DNA from 3 places in the Methylovirgula sp. 4M-Z18 genome. Region 2 is predicted to be linked to each of the others. Evidence: predicted binding sites of a transcription regulator. Region 2 holds the regulator's gene; each other region holds the start of a gene.
What was found. The regulator LexA, encoded in region 2, represses DNA repair genes until DNA is damaged. The targets are predictions, from matches to a motif close to TGTTCNNNNTGTGTTCNG.

Region 1: a site for LexA is predicted at 1,914-1,931, ahead of ssb (single-stranded DNA-binding protein). Genes of this name have one in related genera too.
Region 3: a site for LexA is predicted at 1,461-1,478, ahead of V9T28_RS22490 (ImuA family protein). Genes of this name have one in related genera too.

The regions. Positions count from the first base shown of each region.
Region 1 is NZ_CP149574.1:2,164,498-2,169,513, forward strand. It holds gene V9T28_RS10050 (MarC family protein) at 1-69, shown strand, start outside; gene V9T28_RS10055 (E22 family MetX-like putative esterase) at 82-1,272, opposite strand; gene ssb (single-stranded DNA-binding protein) at 1,296-1,820, opposite strand; gene dctA (C4-dicarboxylate transporter DctA) at 1,983-3,314, opposite strand; gene uvrA (excinuclease ABC subunit UvrA) at 3,630-5,016, shown strand, end outside.
Region 2 is NZ_CP149574.1:1,726,829-1,731,844, reverse strand. It holds gene moaC (cyclic pyranopterin monophosphate synthase MoaC) at 1-118, shown strand, start outside; gene V9T28_RS07945 (molybdopterin molybdotransferase MoeA) at 166-1,383, shown strand; gene V9T28_RS07940 (PLP-dependent cysteine synthase family protein) at 1,423-2,472, shown strand; gene lexA (transcriptional repressor LexA) at 2,658-3,365, shown strand; gene V9T28_RS07930 (ComEC/Rec2 family competence protein) at 3,370-5,016, opposite strand, start outside.
Region 3 is NZ_CP149575.1:10,103-15,118, reverse strand. It holds gene V9T28_RS22495 (ATP-dependent helicase) at 1-1,366, opposite strand, end outside; gene V9T28_RS22490 (ImuA family protein) at 1,521-2,288, shown strand; gene V9T28_RS22485 (DUF6504 family protein) at 2,203-3,726, shown strand; gene V9T28_RS22480 (error-prone DNA polymerase) at 3,723-5,016, shown strand, end outside.

The DNA of each region.
Region 1 (5,016 bases), 440 kb from region 2:
CTTGGCGTCATCCTAGCCGCCCTTGCCGTGCAATTCGTCATCGATGGTGTCTTGAACATCGGCAAGTAACCTTACCCCGATCTATTTCTCCAGGAACTCGGAGATCTTGGGCGTGAGCGGCGCCATCAGGGCAACACCGTTGAGATGCCCCATCGGCCCCTTCACTTCCGCGACGTCCACAGGCGCGCCATTCGCGCGGATCGCTTCGGCCGTCGCCTGGATCCAGGGCGCGAGAAAAACCCGGTCATCGGAGGAGTAGATGATCAAGGTCTTCGCCTTTATCCGCCGCAGCCCCTCTGCCGCCGTCTTTGCGCCTGCTCCGGCGCCGGGCACGAAAGTTTGATTGGCTTTGACGAGATAGAGAAAATGATTGGCATCCGCCAGGGCGGCCCGAGCGCCCGCCGCCGCGTCGAGAGCCGCTTCGATCTTGAAGCGATTGTCGTAAGCCCGCAACGGATCCTTGCCCTCTTCGGCCCAAGCATCGCCAAAGCTCTTCTCCGCCCAGGGCGCGTCGTTCGCCTGCAGCGAGACGATTTTTAACGCCTGTTTCAACCCTTCGAGCGGCGCCTCCTTGCCGTAATAATCGCCGTTGTTCCATTTGGGATCGACGAGAATCGGCGCCGCCCAGACATTGAGCCAGGCCGTCAGCCACGGCCCTGGATCGGCCGCCGAAATCACCGGCATGATCCGCTCGACCATATCCGGATAGGACGCCGCCCATTCGTAGGTCTGCAGGCCGCCCATGGACGGCCCCATCACCGCATGCAATTTGGTGACGCCGAGGCTTTCGACCAAAGCCTTTTGCACTTTGACGAAATCCCCGATCGTCACGAGGGGAAAGCGCATGCCATAAGGCTTTCCCGTATCGGGATCGATGCTTGCCGGACCCGTCGTGGTCACCCGCGGATCGCCGACATTCAGGTTAACAAGCGTATCGGATGAAATGACGTAATATTTATTCGTGTCGATCGCCTTGCCGGGACCGATAATCGCATCCCAATAGCCGGGCAACCGATCGCTGGCGGCATATTTGCCGGCCGCATGACTGGTGCCCGAAAAGAAATGCGCGACCAGGATCACGTTCGATTTGTCGGCATTGAGCGTGCCGTAGGCCTCCCAGCCGATCTTGACGTTCTTGATCACCTTGCCGGAGACCGTGGTCATCTCCGGCAGTTCGAACACTCGCTTTTCGACAATCATGTCATCGGCACGCGCGAAATTGGGCAGGAGACCCGCGATAAAGACCAGCACGAGGGCAAAAAAGCGGGTCATCCGGCAGTCGCGCGAAGCGAAGATTAGAACGGAATGTCGTCATCCAGGTCGTGACCGCCAGCCGGGACAGGCGCCGGCGCGCTACGCCCGGGCGTGGCGGCGGCCCGGCGGCCTTCCATCGGCGACGACCGGCCGAAGCTGCCTCCGGACGAACCATGCTCCACCTCGCCGCCTCCGCTGCCTTCACCGCGGGAATTGCGGCTGTCGAGCAGCGTGAGCTCGCCACGGAACCGTTGTAGCACCACTTCGGTTACCCGGCGCTGATTGCCGTCCTTATCGGTATATTCGCGGGTCTGGAGCTGCCCTTCGAGATAGATCTTCGAGCCCTTGCGGACATATTGCTCCGCGACCTTGCCGAGGTTGTCGTTAAAAATCACAATGTTGTGCCATTCGGTCTTGTCCTTGCGCTCGCCGGTCGCCTTGTCGCGCCAGGATTCCGTCGTTGCCAGGCTGAAGCTGACCACCGCATCGCCAGAGGACATGCGCCGCACTTCCGGGTCGCGGCCGACGTTTCCGACCAGGATAACTTTATTGACACTGCCCGACATGGCTCTCTCCTTTTTGCCTCTCTTGCACGTGGCGCACCCTACTCCGCCGCACGGCCCTTTGCGCCGTCAGATTTAAATTTTCCACAGCGAGTATGTTCATTATTTGTTCCTATCATAAGTGTTTCCCTGCAACAAGCGGGGAAACGTCGCCGTCCTAAGATTTCAGCCGGCCGAAACCGCGGTCTCGATGTCGGCCGGATCAACCTCGCGATTGAGGCCGCTGCGCAATTTGTCCTGGTCGAGTTCGCCTTCCCACCACGCAACGATCGTGCATGCGACGCCATTGCCAACAATGTTAGTCAAGGCGCGGCACTCGCTCATGAATTTGTCGATGCCTAGCACGATCGCCATCCCCGGTACCAGCCGCGGATCGACCGCGGCAAGCGTCGCGCCAAGCGTAATGAAGCCCGCTCCGGTGACCCCGGACGCACCCTTCGACGTCAACATGGCAACGAGCACAATAGTGAGTTGCTGTCCGAGCGTCAGGTCGACGTTCAGCGCCTGCGCGATGAACAGGGTTGCCAAAGTCATATAGATATTCGTTCCGTCGAGATTGAAGGAATATCCCGTTGGCACGACCAGACCCACGACGGATTTGGAGCAGCCAAGCCGTTCCAGTTTCGCCATGAGCTGCGGCAATGCGCTTTCCGAGGATGAGGTTCCCAGGACGACCAGCAATTCGTCCCTGATATAGGCGAGGAACTTGAAGATCGAGAACCCGGCGATCCGGGCGATAATGCCCAGAACGACAATGATGAATAGGCCCGAGGTAAGATAGAACGTGCCGATCAACCCCAGCAGGTTCAAAATGGCGCCGGTACCATATTTGCCGATCGTGTAGGCCATGGCGCCAAAAGCGCCGATGGGCGCCGCCTTCATCACGATGGCGATCACGCCAAAAACGGCATGGGACATATCGTCGATGAAGGTGCGGAGCGAGGCGCTGCGTTCGCCCATAAACATCAGCGAAAAGCCGAAGATGATGGCGAACAGCAGGACCTGAAGAATGTCCCCGCGGGCAAAGGCGCCGACAACCGAATCCGGGATGATATGGAGCAGGAAATCGACGGATTTGATCTGCTTGTCCGGAGCAACGAACTGGGCCACCGCCTGCGCATTGGCGCCTGCTCCGCCGAACCCAGCGCCCGGGCGGAGCACATTGCCGATCACCAGGCCGATAACAAGCGCGAAGGTCGAGACGATCTCGAAATAGACCAGCGCTTTAATGCCGATGCGCCCGACTTTCTTGGCGTCCTGCACATGCGCAATTCCCGACACGACGGTGCAGAAAATGATCGGCGCAATCACCATTTTGATGAGGCTGATGAACCCGTCGCCCAGGGCCTTCAACCAATCGTTCGTCGCCAGCGCCGGGTCCAGCCAACCGAGGAGCCCACCCAAGACAATGGCAGTCAAAACCTGAATATAAAGCACCTTGTACCAAGGCTTCGAAGCCTTTGGTGCGTCCGCCGTCACGACCGATGCCACGCGTATCCTCCCCAATATTTAACGTCCCAGGCCCGGCACCCTCTCTCAATTTCACTGAGAATCCAGGCTGTTCCGCCCTCTTGTCATCAGCCATAAAGGCTTTGCACCCAGAGAACAAGCGGCTGAAGGCCGGTCGAACCGGGATGGCTCCTATTTATGGTTGCGGGAGGCGCTAAATCGCGGGTTTGCGCGTCCTGACAGAAACTGTCAGGAATGGTGCCATTTTGTTCCCCTCCCGGTCTCGACCTTGATCGCGGCTGCGCTTAGATTACATGTGCTATCCGTCGGACCAGGGCCGACCGCTACGAGATCCGTACATTCATGAAAGCCAAACCTTCGAAAGCCGGCGCGGGCCGCCGCGCCGCCGGTTCCGAGACCGATGCATTGCCGTTTCCGGCCAGTGATCCGCGCGTCATTTCCATCCGCGGCGCGCGGGAACACAATCTGAAGAATGTCGATCTCACCATCCCGCGGGACAAGCTGGTCGTGTTCACCGGGTTGTCGGGCTCGGGGAAATCCTCGCTGGCCTTCGATACGATCTATGCCGAGGGCCAGCGCCGCTACGTGGAATCCCTATCCGCCTATGCGCGGCAATTTCTCGAAATGATGCAGAAGCCGGACGTCGATCAGATCGACGGCCTGTCGCCGGCGATCTCGATCGAGCAGAAAACCACGTCGAAAAACCCGCGCTCCACCGTCGGCACCGTCACCGAGATTTACGATTATATGCGCCTGCTCTGGGCGCGGACCGGCATTCCCTATTCGCCCGCGACCGGCCTGCCGATCGAAAGCCAGACCGTCCAGCAGATGGTCGACCGCATTCTGGCAATGCCCGAGAAGACCCGCGCCTATCTGCTCGCGCCGGTCATTCGTGGCCGCAAAGGCGAATATCGCAAGGAAATCGCCGAATTCATGAAGCGCGGTTTTCAGCGGCTGAAGGTCGACGGCACGTTCTATGAAATCGCCGAGGCACCGACGCTCGACAAGAAGCTGAAACACGATATCGATGTCGTCGTCGATCGCATCGTCGTGCGGCCCGACATCGCCTCGCGCTTGGCAGATAGTTTGGAGACGGCCCTCGAACTTGCGGACGGCATCGCCGTGCTCGAACTCGCCGATGAGAAGGACGAGAAAGGCGAGGCCAAACGGGTCATGTTCTCGTCGAAATTCGCTTGCCCGGTTTCCGGCTTCACCATTCCGGAGATCGAGCCGCGCCTGTTCTCCTTCAATAATCCCTTCGGCGCCTGCCCCGTGTGCAGCGGCCTTGGCGCGCAGCAGAAAGTCGACGCCGATCTCGTGGTACCGGACGGCAAATTGACCTTGCGCAAGGGCGGCATCGCGCCGTGGGCCAAGAGCACCTCACCTTATTATACGCAGACGCTCGAAGGCCTCGGCAAGCATTTCAAGTTCCGGCTCGACACGCCGTGGGACGATCTGCCGAAGAAAGCGCGCGACGTCATTCTGTATGGCTCGGGCGATGACGAGGTGAAATTCTCCTATGACGACGGCCTGCGCGCCTATGACGTCAAGAAACCGTTCGAGGGCGTGATCAACAATCTCGAACGCCGTTATCTCGAAACCGAAAGCGATTGGGCGCGCGAGGAAATCAGCCGTTACATGGCCGCAACGCCCTGCCGCGCCTGCAATGGATATCGGCTGAAGCCGGAGGCCTTGGCGGTCAAAGTCGATCACCGCCATATTGGCGAGA
Region 2 (5,016 bases):
GGCATGTTTGACGCTTTACGACATGGTGAAGGCCGCCGATCGCGGCATGCGGATCGAAAACATCCATCTCGTCGAAAAATCCGGCGGCAGGTCGGGCCATTGGCGGGCCGAAGGCTGACGGGATTTAAACCCTGGATCCCCTTGGCGGAGAAACGATCGAACCTGATGACGAAAGCCCCTCTCCTCCCCGTTTCCGACGCTCTCGCCCGCATCCTTGCGCCAGCGCGGCCGCTTGGCATGGAACTCGTTCCCTTGAGTCAGGCCGCCGACCGTACGCTTGCCGAAGACGTCATCGCACGGCGGACCCAACCGCCCTTTGACGCCTCGGCCATGGACGGCTATGCGGTACGGGCTGAAGATATCGCAACGGTGCCGGCACGGCTCGATGTGGTCGGTGAAAGCGCGGCCGGCACGGCTTTCGCAGGTACGGTCCAACCGGGTCAAGCCGCGCGCATTTTCACCGGCGCGCCAGTGCCGCAAGGGGCGGATACGGTGGTGCTGCAGGAGACGACCCGGCGCGACGGCATCAACATAAGCGTCGAGCAAAGCGAACCGCTCGGCCGCCATATCCGCAAGGCCGGACTCGATTTCGCGCAAGGTCAGGCGCTGTTGCAAAAAGGCTTGCGGCTCAATGCCAACCGCGTTGCGCTGGCGGCGGCGATGAACCATCCGGCCTTGCCCTGCACACGCCGTCCGCGCGTTGCGATCCTGGCCACGGGGAGCGAATTGGTGGCGCCGGGCGCCGAGCCGGGCCCCGATCAGATCGTCGCCTCCAATTCTTTTGCCGTCGCGATCATGGCGGAGAAAGCCGGCGCCGAGGTGTTCGATTTGGGCATCGTCGCCGACGATTTGGCGCTTCTGCGCGCGGCAATTGCAAAGGCACGCGATGCCAAAGCCGACATTCTCGTCACGCTCGGCGGCGCTTCGGTCGGCGATCACGATCTCGTGCAACAGGCGCTGCACGCCGAAGGCATGACGCTCGATTTTTGGAAGCTGGCACTGCGGCCCGGCAAACCGCTGATGCACGGCATGCTCGGCGGTCTGCATGTGTTGGGCTTGCCGGGAAATCCGGTATCCGCCATTGTCTGCTCGAAACTGTTCGTGGTGCCGCTCATCCGCGCGCTCAGCGGCGACCCCGACGCGGCGGACGATCACAGCGAGCCGGCGCGCCTCGCCGTGCCGGTCAAGGCCAATGATTTCCGGCAGGATTATTTGCGCGCGACGCTCACCGAGCGCGCGGACGACCTGCCACGCGTGACACCGCATGGCCTGCAGGATTCCTCGATGCTGCGCGTCCTGGCCGAGGCGCAGTGCCTCCTGATCCGCGTCCCGCATGCCGCGGCGGCGGACGCCGGCGATCTGTGCCGGATCATTCGGCTGTAGTCAGGCACGCTCTCAAGCGTTTCATCGATTGGAGGACGTATGGCCCGCACGTGGCTCGACACTGCCATCTCCCGCATCGAGGCGGATTTTACACGCTCTGCCGATACGCATCTCGTGCCAATCCCGCTTCCCGGCGCGGTCGATTTTTTCTTCAAGGACGAATCGACCCATCCGTCCGGCAGCTTGAAACACCGGCTCGCGCGCTCATTGTTCCTCTATGCTTTGTGTAACGGCTGGGTGCATGAAGGCACGACGATCATCGAAGCCTCCTCCGGTTCGACAGCGATCAGCGAAGCCTATTTCGCGCGGCTTTTGGGCCTGCCCTTCATTGCCGTCGTGCCGCGCAGCACCAGCCAGGAAAAGTGCGCACAGATCGAATTCTACGGCGGGCGCCTGCATCTCGTGGATTCCGCCGATGCCGTCTATGCCGCTTCGCACCAATTGGCGCGCGAAACCAGCGGCCATTTCATGGATCAGTTCACCTATGCCGAACGCGCCACCGACTGGCGCGGCAACAACAACATTGCCGAATCCGTTTTCGCGCAAATGGCGCACGAGCGCCATCCGACTCCAGCCTGGATCGTCGTCGGCGCGGGGACCGGCGGGACATCGGCCACCTTCGGCCGTTTCGTGCGCTACCGCCAGCATGCGTCGCGTATCGCCGTCGTCGATCCGGAAAACTCCATCTTCACGGCCTATCACGCCAGCGGCGACCCCACGCTGACCAGCGCCACCGGCAGCCGGATTGAGGGGATCGGCCGGCCGCGCGTCGAGCCGTCCTTCATCCGCGACGTGGTGGACGAAATGTTTCCGGTCGAGGACCTCGATTCGATTGCCGCGATGCGCGTGCTGTCAAAGATCCTCAGCCGCCGCGTCGGCCCCTCCACGGGAACGAATTTCATCGGCGCGTTGCGGCTGCGGCGGCGCATGCTCGATGCCGGCGAGCCGGGTTCGATCGTTTCGCTGATTTGCGACTCGGGCGAGCGCTATGCCGATTTGTTCGACGATGACTGCGTGAGCGGACGATTCGGCGAAGGTCTCGCCGCTCGGCTTGATGCGGTCGCAGAAGAAATTAACCGGGCCGGCTGAACGCCCTCGTACCGTCAAACCCAGGAGTCTTGCGCCAAATTCAACGATTTACCCCTTGCGGAACATAAAAAGAACGCTTAACATGCGTTCATGATTTGTTTAAGGTCCTGCCGCAGGTTATGAGGAACAGCGATTGATTCGCGAAGGCTTCCTTAAGGTTGCGAGCACATGAAGGGGAATGATCGATGCTGACCAAGAAACAGAATGAATTGCTCCGCTTCATTCACGAGCGCCTGAAGGAAACCGGCGTGCCTCCATCTTTCGACGAAATGAAGGACGCGCTTGATCTGCGGTCAAAGTCCGGCATTCACCGGCTGATCATGGCGCTCGAGGAGCGCGGCTTCATCCGCCGGCTGCCCAATCGCGCCCGCGCGCTAGAAGTGTTGAAACTGCCGGAGTCGGCAGTGCCGAGCAGCTCGCGCAATGGCCGTTTCGCGCCGAGCGTCATTGAGGGCAATCTCGGCAAGGTGCGCGCGGTGGGCACGGCCTCGCCCGACGACGAGACGATGCAAAGCGTCGCTGTGCCGGTGATGGGGCGCATTGCCGCCGGAACGCCGATCTCCGCAATTCAGACCCGCAGCCACACGATTTCGGTACCACCGGAGTTCCTGGGTTCGGGCGAACATTTCGCACTGGAAGTGCGCGGCGATTCGATGATCGAAGCGGGAATTTTCGAAAACGATACGGTGCTGATCCGCCGGCAGGACACGGCCGACACCGGCGACATCATCGTCGCGCTGGTGGATGATGAGGAAGCGACCTTGAAGCGCTTGCGCCGGCGCGGTGCCTCGATCGCACTCGAAGCCGCAAACCCGGCTTATGAGACGCGAATCTTTGGGCCGGACCGGGTGAAGATCCAGGGCAAGCTCGTCAGCTTGATCCGTAAATACTGACGTTTCATTGATCGGCATCATAGGCGAACGGATCGCCGTAATCGTTTTTCGGCGCGGACGCGTTGCTGGAGTTTTGTGACGGCTTTGCCGCATCGGCAAAATGCGAGGGTTTGCGGATGGGCGTCGGCAGAGGCGACCAGGGGCGGTTTTCCAACGGAGCACGCGCGGCTTGCATCATCAATTGTCCGTTGGACCAGCGCAGCGCGACGGCGCCGGTTTGGAGAAGTTTTTCGCGATCGAAAATGTGTTGGGCTTTGCAATAGTCCGGCGCGATCAGCGGGCTGACGATGATGTTGGCGCGCGTGCAATCTTCGTAAAAGGCTTGCGCCTGCAACACCAATGACAGGACTTCGCCATTGGGCAGCGTCGCGATGCAAGCGAGTTTATCGCAATGGGATTGCGCGCTGAGTGCCGCGTCGCGCGGCGTCCGGCTATCACCATCAGCGCTCAGCCATTGCGCGAGCGCGAAGAGATCCGGACGAAGGCCAAGCGCACCCAACGTTCCGTCGTCTTGCCGCACGGCGATGGATTGCGGATAGGATGGAATGAAGATGTCATAGGCTTCGGATTGTGCGGCGACGAACATCCCAAGTCCTATGAGCGGGAGGGCTGCGAGACGAAAGAGCGTGCTGCGCCAGATCACGGCGCAGGCAAGTGCAAGGGTGAAACACAACAGGGCGGACGGCGCGAAAGCTTTCAGATGCAGAGTGGCGCCGGGCAATTCGCTTAAATGGCCGGCGGCCGCCATGACGATATTGATGCCCATGCCGACATAGGTCCAAACCGGCCCGTCGAGGCCGAGCGGATATAAAAGCGCGCCGAGCAACGCGCCTGGCACGGCGAAGAATTCGATCACCAGCAAAGTGAGCGGATTGCCGATGAGCACGTATGGGCTGAGTTCGTGAAAATCATAGGCCATGAAGGCCGCAGTGGCGCAGGTCGCGGCGGCGGTCCCGGCGAGGAGATGTTTGGGCGCGCCCGCCACATGCCGCGCGAACCAACCCTGCAAGCCGCGATGGTCCTGCGGCGCACGGCGCAGCGGCATGTCGATCTCGTTCTGTCGATGCTTTTCATCGCTGCGCATTTTGGCTTCGAGCACAGCAATCAGCGCCGCAACCGCGGCGAAAGACAATTGAAAGCTCGCGCCGAGCAGCGCTTCCGGTTCCAACGCAATCACCACGATCATGGCAAGGGCAAGATTGCGCATGGTCAGGGCGCGCCGATCGCACAGAATCGCACCCATCACGATCAGGGTCATGATCAACGCGCGTTCGGTGCCGATACGCGAGCCGGTCAGCATGTCATAGGCCAACGCGCCGATCATGGCGAAAGCTGCCGCCCATTTGCGGATCGGATAATGCAACGCCAGATGCGAGCTCAAAGCGAGACAGCGCCGCGCGATCAGGAACAGCAACCCCGCCACCAACGTGATCTGCAAGCCGGAAATCGTCACGATGTGGAAAATGCCCGCCTCGCGGATGATATCCTTCGTCTCCTCGGGCAAGAGGTCGCGTTTGCCCGTCACCATCGCCGCGGCGATCGGCCCCGCTTCGCCACCGGCGGCGGCATTCGCGCGCGCCGCCAAAAGGTTGCGGAATCTGTCGATCGCCGCCGCGAGCTGCAGCCCATAGCTTGGCTCCTGCGGCGCGGC
Region 3 (5,016 bases), on a different replicon from region 2:
GCGCCGTGGCGGAGCCGATGCCGGGCAGCAGCTGCAGCAACCGAAAGCCGACGATGCGGTCGCGTGGATTTTCGACAAAGCGCAGGGCGGCAAGCACATCCTTGACATGGGCCGAGTCGAGGAATTTCAGGCCGCCGAACTTGCGAAAGGGAATGTTGCGCCGGGTCAGCTCGACTTCGAGCTGTCCGCTGTGGTGGCTCGCGCGAAACAATACCGCCTGATCCTTCAGCCGCTGACCAGTTTCCCGATGGGCCAAGATCTCCTCGGCAACAAATCGTGCTTGATCGGCTTCGTCGCGGACCGTGACGAGCTGTGGCAACTCGGCCGACTCCCGGTCTGTCCAGAGGTTCTTGGCGTAGCGTTCCTTGGCGAGATCGATCACGGCATTGGCTGCCGCCAGAACCGGTTTCGTCGAGCGGTAATTGCGATCAAGCGTAATGACTTCAGCGGGCGGCGAGAATTCGGCCGGAAAGTCGAGGATGTTGCGCACGGTCGCGGCACGAAACGAGTAGATCGATTGCGCGTCGTCGCCGACCACCGTCAAACCGCGGCCGCCAGGCTTCAACGAGGTCAGGATCGTCGCCTGCAGGCGGTTGGTGTCCTGGTATTCGTCGACCAGAACGTGATCCCAATGGGCGGCAATGTCGTCGGCAAGGGTCGGATCGCCCATGGTGTGCGACCAGTACAGCAGCAGATCGTCGTAATCGAGAACGTTCTGGGCCTGCTTGGCCTCGACATAGGACGCAAAGAGGTCACGCAACTGCACTTCCCAGCCTACTACCCAAGGAAAGCTGCTGCACAAGATATCCGTCAATGGCAATTCCGCATTCACCGTGCGGGAATAGATCGCCAGACAGGTTGCTTTCGCCGGAAACCGGCTCTCGGTCGCCGACAGGCCATGCTCATGCCGGATGAGATTCATCAGGTCGGCTGAGTCTTCGCGGTCATGGATCGTGAATTGTGGATCGAGACCGATCTGTTCGGCATATTGGCGTAAGATCCGCGCGCCGATCCCATGGAAGGTTCCGGCCCAGGTCAACGCGTCGGCCAGAATCCGGCCGCGGTCCGCCAGTACCTTGGTGCAGATCTGCTCGGCCCGGCGGGTCATCTCTGAAGACGCGCGGCGGGAGAAGGTCATCAGCAGGATGCGGCGGGGATCGGCGCCGTTGACGATAAGATGGGCGACCCGGTGCGCGAGCGTATTGGTCTTGCCGGAACCGGCGCCGGCAATGATCAGCAGCGGGCCGCCGGTACGCCCGTCGGCCAAGCCGACGCCATGTTCCACCGCGGCTCGCTGCTGGTCATTCAATTTTTCCAAATAGGCGGCGCTGGCACTGGTTTGGCCCTTATCCAACTGAGATTCCATCAGGTTCAACGCATCCATCGAGGCAACCTCAGCTCGTCCCGGCCGCGCGCGGAAAGAAAACCCCGACGCACGCCAATTGACTCTTTCGCGAGAAGAGAACAGATAAAGAACATAACAGACGCTTACCCGCCTGCAAAGCCCTTGAGGAGATCTTTTGCCAACCCGTCCCGACGAGACCCGCCCGATCCTGGCCCAGCTGCGCCAGCGCATCGAGCGCCTGGAGCGATCGAGCGGCCGGGCGCGCGACGTCCTGCCGTTCGGCCTCGCGGATCTCGATCGCCGGCTTCCGGGCGGCGGGCTGGCGCTCGGCGCGCTGCATGAGATCGCCGGCGGCGGCAACGGCGCGGTCGACGGGGCCGCGGCGAGCCTCTTTGCCGCCGGCATTGCGGCACGCAGCAAGGGCAAAGTGATCTGGTGCGTCACCCGGCACGATCTCTTCGCCCCGGCGCTGGCGCAGGCCGGTCTCCTCCCCGATCGGCTCATCCATGTCGAATGCGGCGACGAGAAATCCCTGCTCGCCTGTTTCGAGGAAGGCCTGCGCCATGGGGGTCTCAGCGCGGTCGTGGCCGAGGTCGCCCGCCTGCCGATGATCGCCTCGCGCCGCCTGCAGCTCGCCGCCGAAAGCTCGGGGACGATCGGCCTCGCGCTGCGCCGCTGGCGCCGCCAGTCCGAGGCGGCGGATTTCGGGCAGCCGACGGCGTCGGTGACCCGCTGGCGCGTTTCGGTGGTCCCGACCGAGCCGCTGCCGGTGCCCGGCGTCGGCCGGCCGCGGTGGCTTGTGGAACTGATCCGCTGCCGGGCGGGCGACAGCGCGGATTTTGAAGTGGAAGCCTGTGATGGCCAGGGTTATCTCGCTCTTTCTGCCAAGGTGGCCAACCGACCGGCTGCGAAAGAAATTGGGCGACGCTTCGCTGTCGCGTGAAACGCCGCTCGTGCTCGCCGGCCGGGAGGGGCGCAAACGGATTGTGACGGCGCTCGATGCGGCCGCGGCCCGTCTTGGCCTGCAAACTGGCATGGCGGTCGCGAAGGCGCAGGCGCTCGCGCCTGGTCTCGTTGTCATGGACGCCGATCCGCGCGCCGACACGGACGGGGTCGAGCGGCTGGCGCTTTGGGCGTTGCAACGCGTCTCGCCATTGGTTGCCGCCGACCCGCCGGACGGGCTCGTGATCGACACGACCGGCGTCGATCATTTGCATGGCGGCGAAGTCTTCTTGCTCGAATCCTTGGTCGACAAACTCGCCGGCTTTGGCGTCGAGGCGCGTGCCGCGGTTGCCGGGACAAAGGGGACGGCCCACGCCGCCGCGCGTTGCCTGGCCCGGCCCACCATCGTCATTCCACCCGGGCAGGAGGTGGCCACACTTCGACTCTTGCCGATCGCGGCTCTGCGGCTTGAGCGCGAGATCGTGCGGGGGCTCGGCACGCTCGGGTTCGAAAGGATTGGAGACCTCTTGGATCAACCGCGGGCGCCCTTCGCGCTGCGCTTCGGGCCGGAGATCGGCGTGAGGCTCGACCAAGCGCTGGGACGCAAGGCGGAACCGATCGATCCGGTGCGCTCACCCGAAATCATCGAAGTCGTGCGCAATTTCGGCGAGCCGATTTCGGCCGCCGAGACGATTACGCGCTATATCAGCAAGCTGGTTGCGAGCCTCTGCGCGGAACTGGAATCAAAACGGCTTGGCGCGCGCCGCCTCGATCTTCTGTGCCACCTTGTCGACAACACGCTTCAGGCGACCCGGGTCGGCACGGCGCAACCGACGCGCGACGCCAAACGGCTGACCCGGCTGCTGGTCGACAAGATTGAAACCATCGATCCCGGTTTCGGCATCGAGAAGATGATCCTCGCCGCGACTCTCGCCGAGCCTTTGCGCGAGAGCCAAATGGCGTCCTCGCTGCTCGAGTACGCGCAACGGGACGTGTCGGACCTGATCGATACGCTCGCCAACCGCATCGGCGACCATCGTCTCTACCGGCTCATCCCGGTCCAAAGCGACATCCCCGAGCATTCAGTCGGTCGCATCCCGCCGCTCGCGCCCGAAATCGGTGTGACCTGGCAAGGCGATTGGCCGCGGCCGCCCCGCTTGTTGCCGCAGCCCGAGGCGATCGAGGCCCTTGCACTGCTGCCCGATCATCCCCCCGCCTGGTTTTCTTGGCGCGGCATTCGCCGCAAGGTGCGCCGCGCCGACGGCCCGGAACGCATTCAAGGCGAATGGTGGAAACGCGACCAAGAGCGCGCCACCGTCCGCGATTACTTTCGCGTCGAGGATGATGCAGGCGAACGCTATTGGATCTACCGCTCCGGCGACGGCGAACATCCCGAGACCGGCTCGCAGCGCTGGTTTCTCCACGGTATCTTCGGATGAGCCCGCGCTATGCCGAACTTCAGGTGACGAGCCATTTCTCGTTCTTGCGTGGCGCGAGCAGCTGCGACGAACTTTTTGCAAAGGCCGCGGAGCTCGGCATCGAGGCGCTGGGGATCGTCGACCGCAATAGTCTCGCCGGCATAGTGCGTGCGCATGAAGCAGCAAAAGCAACCGGCGTTCGTCTCGTCGTCGGATGCCGGCTCGATCTTGCGAACGACATTTCGGTGCTGGTCTACCCCACCGACCGGCCGGCCTATGCCCGGCTCTGCCGGTTGCTGTCGCTCGGCAAGAAGCGGGCAGGCAAAGGGAAATGTCGTCTCGAATGGGCGGATCTTACCGCATACGGTGAGGGCCTGATCGCGGTGCTCCTTCCTGATGATCCCGACGAGGCTTGTGCAGCACGGCTGCGCAGCTTGAGCGAAGAGTTCGGGGATCGCGCCTATCTGGCGCTGACCCTGCGCCGGCGGCCGAACGACCAAGTGCGGCTGTGGCGGCTGGCGCAGATGGCGAGCGAAACACGCGTGCGCAGCATCGTCACCAATGACGCGCTCTATCACGCGCTTGACGCGCGCATGCTGCAGGATGTCGTCACCGCTATCCGGCACAATGTCACGATCGACGAACTCGGGTTCCGGCGCGAGCGCTTTGCCGACCGCTATCTCAAGACGCCGCAGGAAATGCATCGCCTGTTCGCCCGCTATCCCGAGGCGCTTGCTCGCACGATCGAGATCGCGGACCGTTGCCGCTTTTCGCTTGCCGAACTCGCCTACCAATATCCGGACGAAAAAAGTCATCCCGATCTCTCACCGCAGGATGCCTTAGCCAAGATGACCTGGGAGGGAGCCGCTGAGCGCTATCCCGAAGGGTTGCCGGAGCGTGTGCACGGCATACTGACCCATGAATTGAATCTGATCGAACAGCTCGGCTATGCACCGTATTTCCTGACCGTGAATGCCATCGTGCGCTTCGCCCGCTCACAAGGCATTCTGTGCCAGGGCCGCGGCTCCGCCGCGAATTCCGCCGTTTGTTACGTGCTCGGCATCACGTCGATCGATCCGGACCGCAACGATCTCCTGTTCGAGCGATTTGTCTCAGCCGAACGGCGGGAGCCGCCGGACATCGATGTCGATTTCGAGCATGAGCGGCGCGAGGATGTCATTCAATGGGTCTACGAGACCTATGGCCGCGATCGTGCCGCGCTGTGCGCCACCGTCATTCGCTACCGGGCGCGCGGTGCCATTCGTGACGTCGGCAAGGCGCTAGGACTCCCTGAGGATCTCACCAAAACTT